Regions from separate parts of the Nocardia sp. NPDC059240 genome, predicted to be linked through region 2. Evidence: riboswitches for the same ligand, from Rfam matches in the RefSeq annotation. Region 2 holds a riboswitch; the other holds the start of a gene.
What was found. A riboswitch is a leader RNA that binds a small molecule or an ion and turns the genes downstream of it on or off. The one in region 2 is predicted to bind magnesium.

Region 1 (4,412 bases), on a different contig from region 2:
GTTCTGCCCGGCCTGGGCGTAGGTGGCGACGCCACCGGCGTCGTTGTCGCCGACCATGACGATGAGACCCGGCCCCATGATGGCCAGCAGCATGCGGAAACGCTGCCAACGGGTGCGGCCCTCGGAGGTGTCGTGCTGACCGACCCGGCCCAGCGCGCCGACGATGTCGCCGACGTGCGCGCTGTCCATGACGGCACCCGGGTTCGGGCTGTCCGCGACGGTGGAATGACGGCTGTCGCCGTTGGAGAAAAAGGCCATGACCGTTTCTCCCTCTCTGAATCTTTCGCAGTACTGCGTATCGGCGATGGACCCGCTACCAGTGGTAGGGGTGGCCGCCCAGCGAGGCGGTGTAGAGGGCGGCCCTGGGACGGGCCGCCGCCATGTAGTGGCGTTCCTGATCGGTCAGCCGGGCCCTGGTACGGAGCCGGCGGACGAGATTGATCAGGGACACCGGCATCGAGATGGTGTCGCGGTGCGGGAATGCGATGACGGCCATGACTTGCTCCTCGGCGTGAAGCCAACTGCCGCAAGCGTTTCCGGGCATGCCGAAGACACGCCGAAGTCACCCCCGACGGGGTGGGAACTTCGAACTGGATCGGTCAGGAGTTCGGAAGGCCGCAGCAAGCTGGGAACGAAATGAGTTCTCGAAGCGGACTCGGATAAGGATCGTCGTCGTTCATGTTTTCGTCCCTCACCTCCTTGCTGCCGAGACGCACGCGGGCGCCGATACGGTTGGGCCAGTACGCAAGGGGTGGATGCCGCACCGAAAAACGGTGGGCGAGCACCCCTCTCGTCAGAGCTTCGGCACTGCACGACGTATCCCGCGACGCGGGAAGCCACCTGGGGTTACCCCTTAATCCGGGGAAACCTGTCCTGAGCCTGGGCGTCTCTCGACGTCGTCGGATCAGTGGCCTGTGTTCGTACAGGAGCCTCGCCTAGCGAGGTGCTGACTGAAGAAGTGTGAACCCCGCGCAAGCCGCAAGTCAAGGGCTGTCGATCGCATCTTTACGGAATCCGATTGCGCCGGTGCGAGTTTCACCGGCGCAATCGGACCGATCACGCGACCGGAGCGGCGGCCGGGGCCGGGGTGGAGTCCGGCGCGGCCAGGCGCTGGGCCAGGCCGATACCGACCGCGATGGCGGCGGGCACACCGGTGAACACCAGACCGGCCGCGGCACCCAGCGGGATACCGATGGCCGCACCGGCGACACAGCCCGCGATGCCGGTCGGCACCGACATGACCACGACACCGGCGATGGCTCCGCCCGCGGCGCCGATGGCACAGCCCGCGACGCCACCGACCAGGGTGCCGACCATGGTGCCCATGGAGGTGACGATGCCGAACTGGTTGACCGCGGCGGAGAAGGCGGCGTCCTGATCGGCCTGGTTGGCGATGTCCTTGACCACCGGAGCCGGGAGCGCCGGGGCCGGGGTGACGGCGGCCGGGTCCAGGTTCGGGGTGAGAGTGGCGGTATTGCCGTCGATCCGGGCGGCGATCGGGTGCGCGCCGGCATTGTCGAGCCAGCTCAGCGGGAACTGGGTGACCAGGCCGCCGGTGGTGTCACGGACCTGGAATTGGCCGTCCTGGGTGGTCAGCGAGCCCAGATCGGTGGTGAGCACGACGGACTTGTCGACCACCTGGGTGGTCCAGTGGATACCGGGATTCGCCTGTGCCGGATCGGCTTTGGCGTCCTGTGCGTTGCAGGCCACGACGCCGAGAGCGGTAGCGGCGGCCAGGGTGTAAGCGGTGAGCTTCCTCATCGAGATAAAACCTTCGAAATTCAGTGGGACGATGAATTCGAATGGGGGTGAAATGGCCAGCACGAATTACACGGCCGCGCAGCGGACAGCATGCGGTCGCGTAAAAGGGGTTTCGTGAATTGTCAGGCTCGTGTGGCGTGTTTCCACCCGCAAACGAGTGCGGGGAACAAGAGACTGGGATGCGGACTATCGCCGGATGGCACTGTTGTTCCTCACCTCCTTGCGGCCGGGGCGCACGGGGGCGCCAGCACGTGTGCACACGAGGAGTCCACCCAGGTAGAAGACCGAATCGGGTGGGCACCTCTCTCGTCAGAGCTTCGGCACTACGCGACGTATCCCATTGCCTGGGAAGCCACTTGGGGTGACCCCTTAATCCGGGGAAACCTGTCCTGAGCCTGGGCGTCTCTCGACGTCGTCGGATCAGTGGCCTTTGTTCACGCAGGAGCCTCGCCTAGCGAGGTGCTGTATTACGGGGCACAGCTTGGCACCAATGAGTTTGATAAGTCAATTCAGACATTTGCCGATGGGGGTGTTTCGTTGGTCTGTTCGATACCCTCCGTTGAGCCAGAATTCGAGTATTGGCACCGGCCACGGTGCAGGGTGAGGCTGTAGTCGCCGGTTCGCCGGGGACGCCGAGACAGGAGTGCTTATGACCGAAGCCACACCGCAGCCGATACCGGATTCGGCCGCGACCCTCCATCTGTCGCAGTTGCTCAAGTCTCCCGTGATCGCCGGATCCGGCGAATCCATCGGCCGCGTAGACGATTTGATCGTGCGGCTGACCGGTGGCGACGCCTATCCGGCGATCACCGGCGTGGTCGTCGGCGTCGGCGGGCGTCAGGTGTTCGTCTCGGCCGATCGCATCCGCGAGTTCGGCGCCGATCGGATCGTGCTGTCGGTCAACAAGGTCGACCTGCGCTCCTTCGAGCGCCGCGACGGCGAGGTGCTGCTGAAGGCGGACATCCTCGGGCATCGCCTCATCGACGTCGCCGCCGCGGAACTGGTGCGCGCCTACGACGTCGAACTCGACCAGACTCCCGAGGGGTGGGTGCTGGCCCGGCTCGACACCCGCCGCCCGGCCCAGTTCTTCGGACTGATCAGATCTTCCGGCGGTCATGCCTCGCGGGATTGGAAGGCGTTCGAACCCCTGATCGGGCACAGCGGGTCGCAGACCGCACGCGGCATCAGCGTTCGTTTGCGCGGCCTCAAGCCCGCCGAGCTCGCCGACCTGCTCGAGGATGCCGACAAGCATGAGCGCGGCGAGATCCTCGACCAGGTGCACGGCGATCCGGAGCTCGAGGCCGACGTGTTCGAGGAGCTGGATTCCGATCAGTCCAGCCGGATCCTGAACTCCATGTCCGACGGCGAGGTCGCGGCCCTGCTCGGGCGCATGCGCGCCGACGACGCGGCCGACTCCATTCTCGAACTCCGCCAGTCGCGTCGCCGCCGGGTACTGGATCTGATGCCGCCCGGGCAGCGCGTCAAGGTCATCACGCTGATGGGCTTCAACCCCGACAGCGCGGGTGGACTCATGAATGTGGATTTTGTCTCCTGCGCACCGAATTCCACCGTGTCGCAGGCATTGTCGATCGTGGCGGCGGCGTCCGCGCTGCAGCCCGAGGCGCTGCTGAAGATGCACGTGGTCGAGGGCGGGCAGCTCGTCGGCGTGGTGTCGGTGATCGCGCTGCTGCAGGCGGACCCGGGGCGCGCGATCTCCGAGATCATGGACGCCGACCCGGTGCGCATCGGCCCCGAGGCCGACCTCACCGACATCGCGCTGCTGATGGCGGATTACAACCTCTACCTGCTACCCGTCGTCGACGACGAGGATCGCGTACTCGGTGTGGTGACCGTCGACGACGTGCTCGAGGACATCATTCCCGAGGACTGGCGACGCCGCGAGCCCGCGCCGCGTCCGGTGCGCGAGCCCGCGCCGGCCGGCAAGACCCCGACACAGCACCCGAACGGCGCGGCACAGCTATGACGAATACACACGAAAACCCGCCGGTGCCACCGGGTCCGGAGCTCCGCAAGCCCGTGGATACGGCTTCGACCCGATCCCCCGGTGTGAATCGTCAGTCCGCCGTGCTGGATTCGGCGCACGTGGGTGATATCGAAGGCGCGTTCGGCAAGATCAAGCTCGGCGATACCGAGCATTCGCGCACCTTCAAGACCCGAATGGCGACGCTGCTCGCGATCGTCGGCCCCGGCCTGATCGTCATGGTCGGCGACAATGACGCCGGTGGCGTGGCCACCTACGCGCAGGCCGGGCAGAACTACGGTTACAGCCTGTTGTGGGTGCTGCTGTTGCTGATCCCCGTGCTGATCGTGAACCAGGAGATGGTGGTTCGGCTCGGCGCGGTCACCGGTGTCGGCCACGCCCGGCTCATCAACGAGCGCTTCGGTCGAGGCTGGGGCTGGTTCTCCGTCGGTGACCTGTTCGTCCTGAACTTTCTCACCATCGTCACCGAGTTCATCGGTGTCAGCCTGGCGGCGGAGTACTTCGGCATCTCCAAGTACATCGTGGTTCCGACCGCCGCGGTGGCGCTGGTGGTCATCATGGCCTCGGGCAGCTTCCGCCGGTGGGAGCGCGCGATGTTCGTGTTCATCGCCATCACCCTGCTGCAGATTCCGTTGCTCTTGCTGTCGCA
Region 2 (4,412 bases):
TTCGATCTGGTAACCGAATTGGCCCGCGACCTGAACCTCGCGGGAAAGCGTGTCGTCTCGCAGCCAGGCATAGGTGAGGTCGACCGCACCACCGCCCGCGTTGACGGCGGTCCAGTCGCAGATGGTGGGCTCGCTGAGCCGCTTCATACCGGTGACATTGATGGCGCTCGCCAGCTTCTGATCTTCCAATGGTCCGCAACCGGCCAGGAAGTTCGGATCCGAGGACACGCGCGCATCGTCCTGTTTGCCCCCGTGCGAGCAGCCGGTCACCGTGGCGATCAGCAACGCCGCCACCGCGATTCGGGAGTACCAGCGTGCCATCAGCCCTGTCCCGCCTGTTGCAACGTGGCCGCGGCCAGCGCTTCGACGCCCGGGCAGGACTGGGTGTTCGAACCGCCGGGCACGGTGTGCCGCACCGTCCAGTCGATGAAGTCGGTATCGCCGAACGCGACCGCCACCTCACACCCGCTCGCGTCCCGCCATTCGATCCCGGCCTGCCCCGCGACCTGAACGGTGGCGGGCTTGCCGGTGGTCACCTGGGTGCGGCGTTCCTCGAGCGAACTGCCCCGGAACCAGTGGAAGATCACCGCGTCGCCACCGCTGCCCGGCTGCCATACGCAACTCAGGGCATTCACCGACACCCGAGCCGGATCGGCGAGCCCCGCCTGCCGCCCGACCTCCGCGTCCGACACCCCACCGCAGAGCCCGATCGTATTCGGTGACGCCAGTACCGCTTTGGGCGCGGCACTCGTGGTCGTGGCCGCCTGCGGCGTCGAGGTGCCGCCGCAGCCCGCGACCGCCACCCCGATCAGGGCGATCCCTGCCGCCACGCCCACCGCTCTCATCACGCCGACCAGCGTAGGCGAACGCCACCGGTCGTGCGATCCACGCCACGATCGAATATGAATTTTGACAATTCACAGGACATTAACTACGTTCGATGTCGCACCTCGATAGGCGAGGCTCCTGTACGAACACAGGCCACTGATCTGACGACGTCGAGAGACGCCCAAGGTTAGGACAGATTTCCCCGGATTAAGGGGTTATCCAAAGTGGCTTTCCCGCGGAAGCGGAATACGTCGCACAGTGCCAAAACTCTGACGAGAGGGTGTTCGTCCCGTTCCGGTTTCGCCGGACGACCTTCCCCCGTGTGCGCTGTCGTATCGCGTTCAACCAGTTTGAGGAGGTCGGGGCAGCCAGATGACGCCCTCTGACAGTCCGGAGTCTCCGGGCCGGCCCCTCCGCCTGCGAGCGGGCCACTAAACATATCGACGTCGCGTCGCCTCGACGCGCGTAAATCCACCGATATTCCGGTGCCGCACACTGCGCGGTTCCGTGATATTCGCATGCCGATTTCCGACTGAATTCGGAATTCCGCCAATGCCATATGCCGTCCGCGCAATCGTGCGCGACGGAATTCACCGCTGCCCGCAATACCGTGCCGGGCGGCGGCAGATGAGGGGACACCATCCTGATGAGAATTCGCATGTTCGCCTGGCTGGCCGCGTTGACCAGCGCCGCCCTGCTGACCACGCACGCCACCGCGCACGCCGAACCCGCGGCCATCGAGGCCCGGGCCACGATCGTCGATCGGACGGTCCAACTGCACACCGACGCGGGCTCGCTGCGGGTCGATCACGACCGCCTGCAGATCCTCGACCCCGCCGGGATCGTCGTGAGCTCGCTGCCGTTGCAGCTGGCCAAGCAGGGCACCATGTACCCGATCGATGCCCGAATCGACGGCAACACGGCCGTTCTCGCGCCGCGCCCCGACCGGGCCCGGCCGCTCACCGACGAGGAGCGCGCCCAGACCGAACAGGCCGTCGGCGCACCCGTGCGGACCTTCGATCTGAGTCCGATCAGCGACAGCGACAGCCCCGAGGATCGCTTCAACAATGCGATGGGCCACGTCAACACCGAGATCGGTGCGGCCGTCGCGGTGGCCACACTGCTCGGAGCCGTCATCGGCGGCCCGCTCGGGTGCCTGTTCGCCGGTGCACTCACCACCGTCGCGGCCGGTCCGGTGGGCGCGATCGTCGGCTGTCTGGCCGGGGCGGTCATCGGCGCGGGCATGGGGGTCGTGGTGTTCAACGTGCTCATCGGCGTGCCCGCGCTGATCGGGTCGGCGATCCACTTCTTCAATGTCGTGAACGCGCCGCCGGCCGCCGAATGAGGTAACAGACATGACTCTGCAAATTGCAATCCCCAACAGCCCCAAGACAACTCCCGAGGTCCGCCGGGCCCGCAACGGGCTGCGCCCGGCCGACTATCTGCTGCTGGCCGCCGGCGTGGTGCTGACGGTGTTGGTGGTCAAGCTCTTTCGCGACATCTCGGTGCCGTGGATGCCGGGCGACAGCCCCGACACCGTCTCCACCGATCCAGCGAACCTGCCCTACTACGCGGCGCGCACCACGCTGCGGATGTTCGCCGGGCTGGTCGCGTCCCTCATCTTCACGCTCGTCGTCGGCCAGTGGGCCGCGCACTCCCGGCGCGCGGAGAAGGTGCTCATCCCGTTGCTCGACATTCTGCAGTCGGTGCCGGTGCTGGCGCTGGTATCGATCACGGTGACGGCGTTCATCGCGCTGTTCCCGGGCTCGTATCTGGGCGCGGAGGCGGCGTGCGTGTTCGCCATCTTCACCGCGATGGCCTGGAACATGACCTTCGCCTACTATCAGGCCCTCCGGAATATGCCGCGTGAGCTGGACGAATCGGCGCGCATGATGCGGCTGACCCGCTGGCAGCGGCTGACCCGGGTCGAGATTCCCGCGGCCATGATCCCCATGGTCTGGAACGGCATGATGAGTTTCGGCGGGGCCTGGTTCATGCTGGCGTCCTCGGAGGTCATCAGCGTGTCCGGCAATGATCAGGCGCTGCCCGGCATGGGTTCGTTCATCGCCGCCGCGACGTCGGAGGCCGCGGTCGGCAAGCTCATGATCGGCGCTGTCGTCATGGTCGCCACCATCGTGCTGGTGAACGTGCTGTTCTGGCGGCCGTTCACGGCCTGGTCGGAGCGATTCCGGGTGGAGCACACCGAATCCGCGCAGGCTCCACGCAGTCTGGTGCTGGATCTGTTGCGGCGCACCACGATTCCCACTCGGATCGCGACCCGGTTGCGGCCGGTCGGCGAGGGCATCGATCGCAGCATGCGGATCTTCGGGCGCGCCACCCGCTCGCCCTACGACGCCAAGCGCGGCAGCCTGGCCGGGGATGCGGTGTTCTTCGCCGTGCTGTTCGCGGCGCTGGGCTGGGGCGCGTGGACGCTGGCCCGATACTTCGAGCGCACAGTCGGTTTCGCCGAGTTCGGGCCCGCCTCGCTGATGGGTCTGGCCAGCCTCAGCCGGGTGGCGGTGCTGCTGGTCTTCTCCACCATCGTGTGGGTGCCGGTCGGCGTGTGGATCGGCATGAATCCGCGCATCTGCCGGTTCGCGCAACCGGTGGTGCAGGTGATGGCGAGTTTCCCGGCCCAGTTCCTGTACATCTTCGTGGTCGCGGGACTGACCTACACCGGCATCTCGCTCAATATCGGCGGCACCGTGCTGATGGCGCTGGGCGCGCAGTGGTACGTGCTGTTCAACGTGATCGCGGCCGCCGGGCAGATCCCCACCGATCTGCGCGAGGCCATGGACGATCTGGGCGTGCACGGGCGGGAACGCTGGAAGTCGTTGATCCTGCCCGCGATCGCCCCCGGCTATGTGGTCGGTGCGATCACCGCGTTCGGCGGTGCGTGGAACGCCACGCTCGTCGGCGAGGTCGTCGAATCCGGCGGCACGCACCTGGAGGCCTTCGGTCTGGGCGCGTACATCACCAATGCCACCACCAACGATCAATTCGCGAAGGTGCTGCTCGGCACGCTCGTGATGTCCGTGGTGACCGTGGCCATCAACCGCCTGGTCTGGCGGCGACTACAGCGCACCGCCGAGACCCGGTACGCGCTCGTCTAGAAAGGAGGACGCCATGTCCGCACCCGTCATCACCGTGGATCGCGTCACCAAGAACTTCACCAACCCGTCCGGCGAACAGCTGGCGGTTCTGTCCGATGTCCGCATGGAACTGCGGGAGGGCGAAATCGTCGCGCTGCTCGGCAAATCCGGCTCCGGCAAGTCCACGCTCATGCGCATCATCGCCGGGCTGGTGCAGCCGTCGGCCGGGACCGCGCGGCTGCGCGAGACCGAGATCACCGAACCGAATCCCAGTACCGCCATGGTGTTTCAGACCTTCGCGCTGCTGCCGTGGCTGACCGTGCGCCAGAATGTCGAACTCGGGCTGCGCGCCCAGGGCATCGCGTCCTACGAACGCGACGAACGGGTCACCGACGCCATCGACATGATCGGGCTCGACGGCTTCGAGAATGCCTATCCCAAGGAGCTTTCCGGCGGCATGCGGCAGCGCGTCGGCTTCGCACGCGCCCTGGT

Region 1: it holds a riboswitch for magnesium, as region 2 does, so the genes downstream of both, ACFXHA_RS19965 (hypothetical protein) here and ACFXHA_RS26385 (hypothetical protein) in region 2, are expected to answer to the same signal.

The regions. Positions count from the first base shown of each region.
Region 1 covers NZ_JBHZAC010000005.1:262,584-266,995, reverse strand. The annotation lists gene ACFXHA_RS19975 (NRAMP family divalent metal transporter) at 1-258, opposite strand, end outside; gene ACFXHA_RS19970 (hypothetical protein) at 314-496, opposite strand; M-box (ykoK) riboswitch at 779-950, opposite strand; gene ACFXHA_RS19965 (hypothetical protein) at 1,057-1,761, opposite strand; M-box (ykoK) riboswitch at 2,056-2,227, opposite strand; gene ACFXHA_RS19960 (magnesium transporter MgtE N-terminal domain-containing protein) at 2,411-3,745, shown strand; gene ACFXHA_RS19955 (Nramp family divalent metal transporter) at 3,847-4,412, shown strand, end outside.
Region 2 covers NZ_JBHZAC010000007.1:277,091-281,502, reverse strand. The annotation lists gene ACFXHA_RS26395 (DUF3558 domain-containing protein) at 1-321, opposite strand, end outside; gene ACFXHA_RS26390 (DUF3558 family protein) at 321-845, opposite strand; M-box (ykoK) riboswitch at 943-1,115, shown strand; gene ACFXHA_RS26385 (hypothetical protein) at 1,475-2,173, shown strand; gene ACFXHA_RS26380 (ABC transporter permease) at 2,184-3,941, shown strand; gene ACFXHA_RS26375 (nitrate/sulfonate/bicarbonate ABC transporter ATP-binding protein) at 3,955-4,412, shown strand, end outside.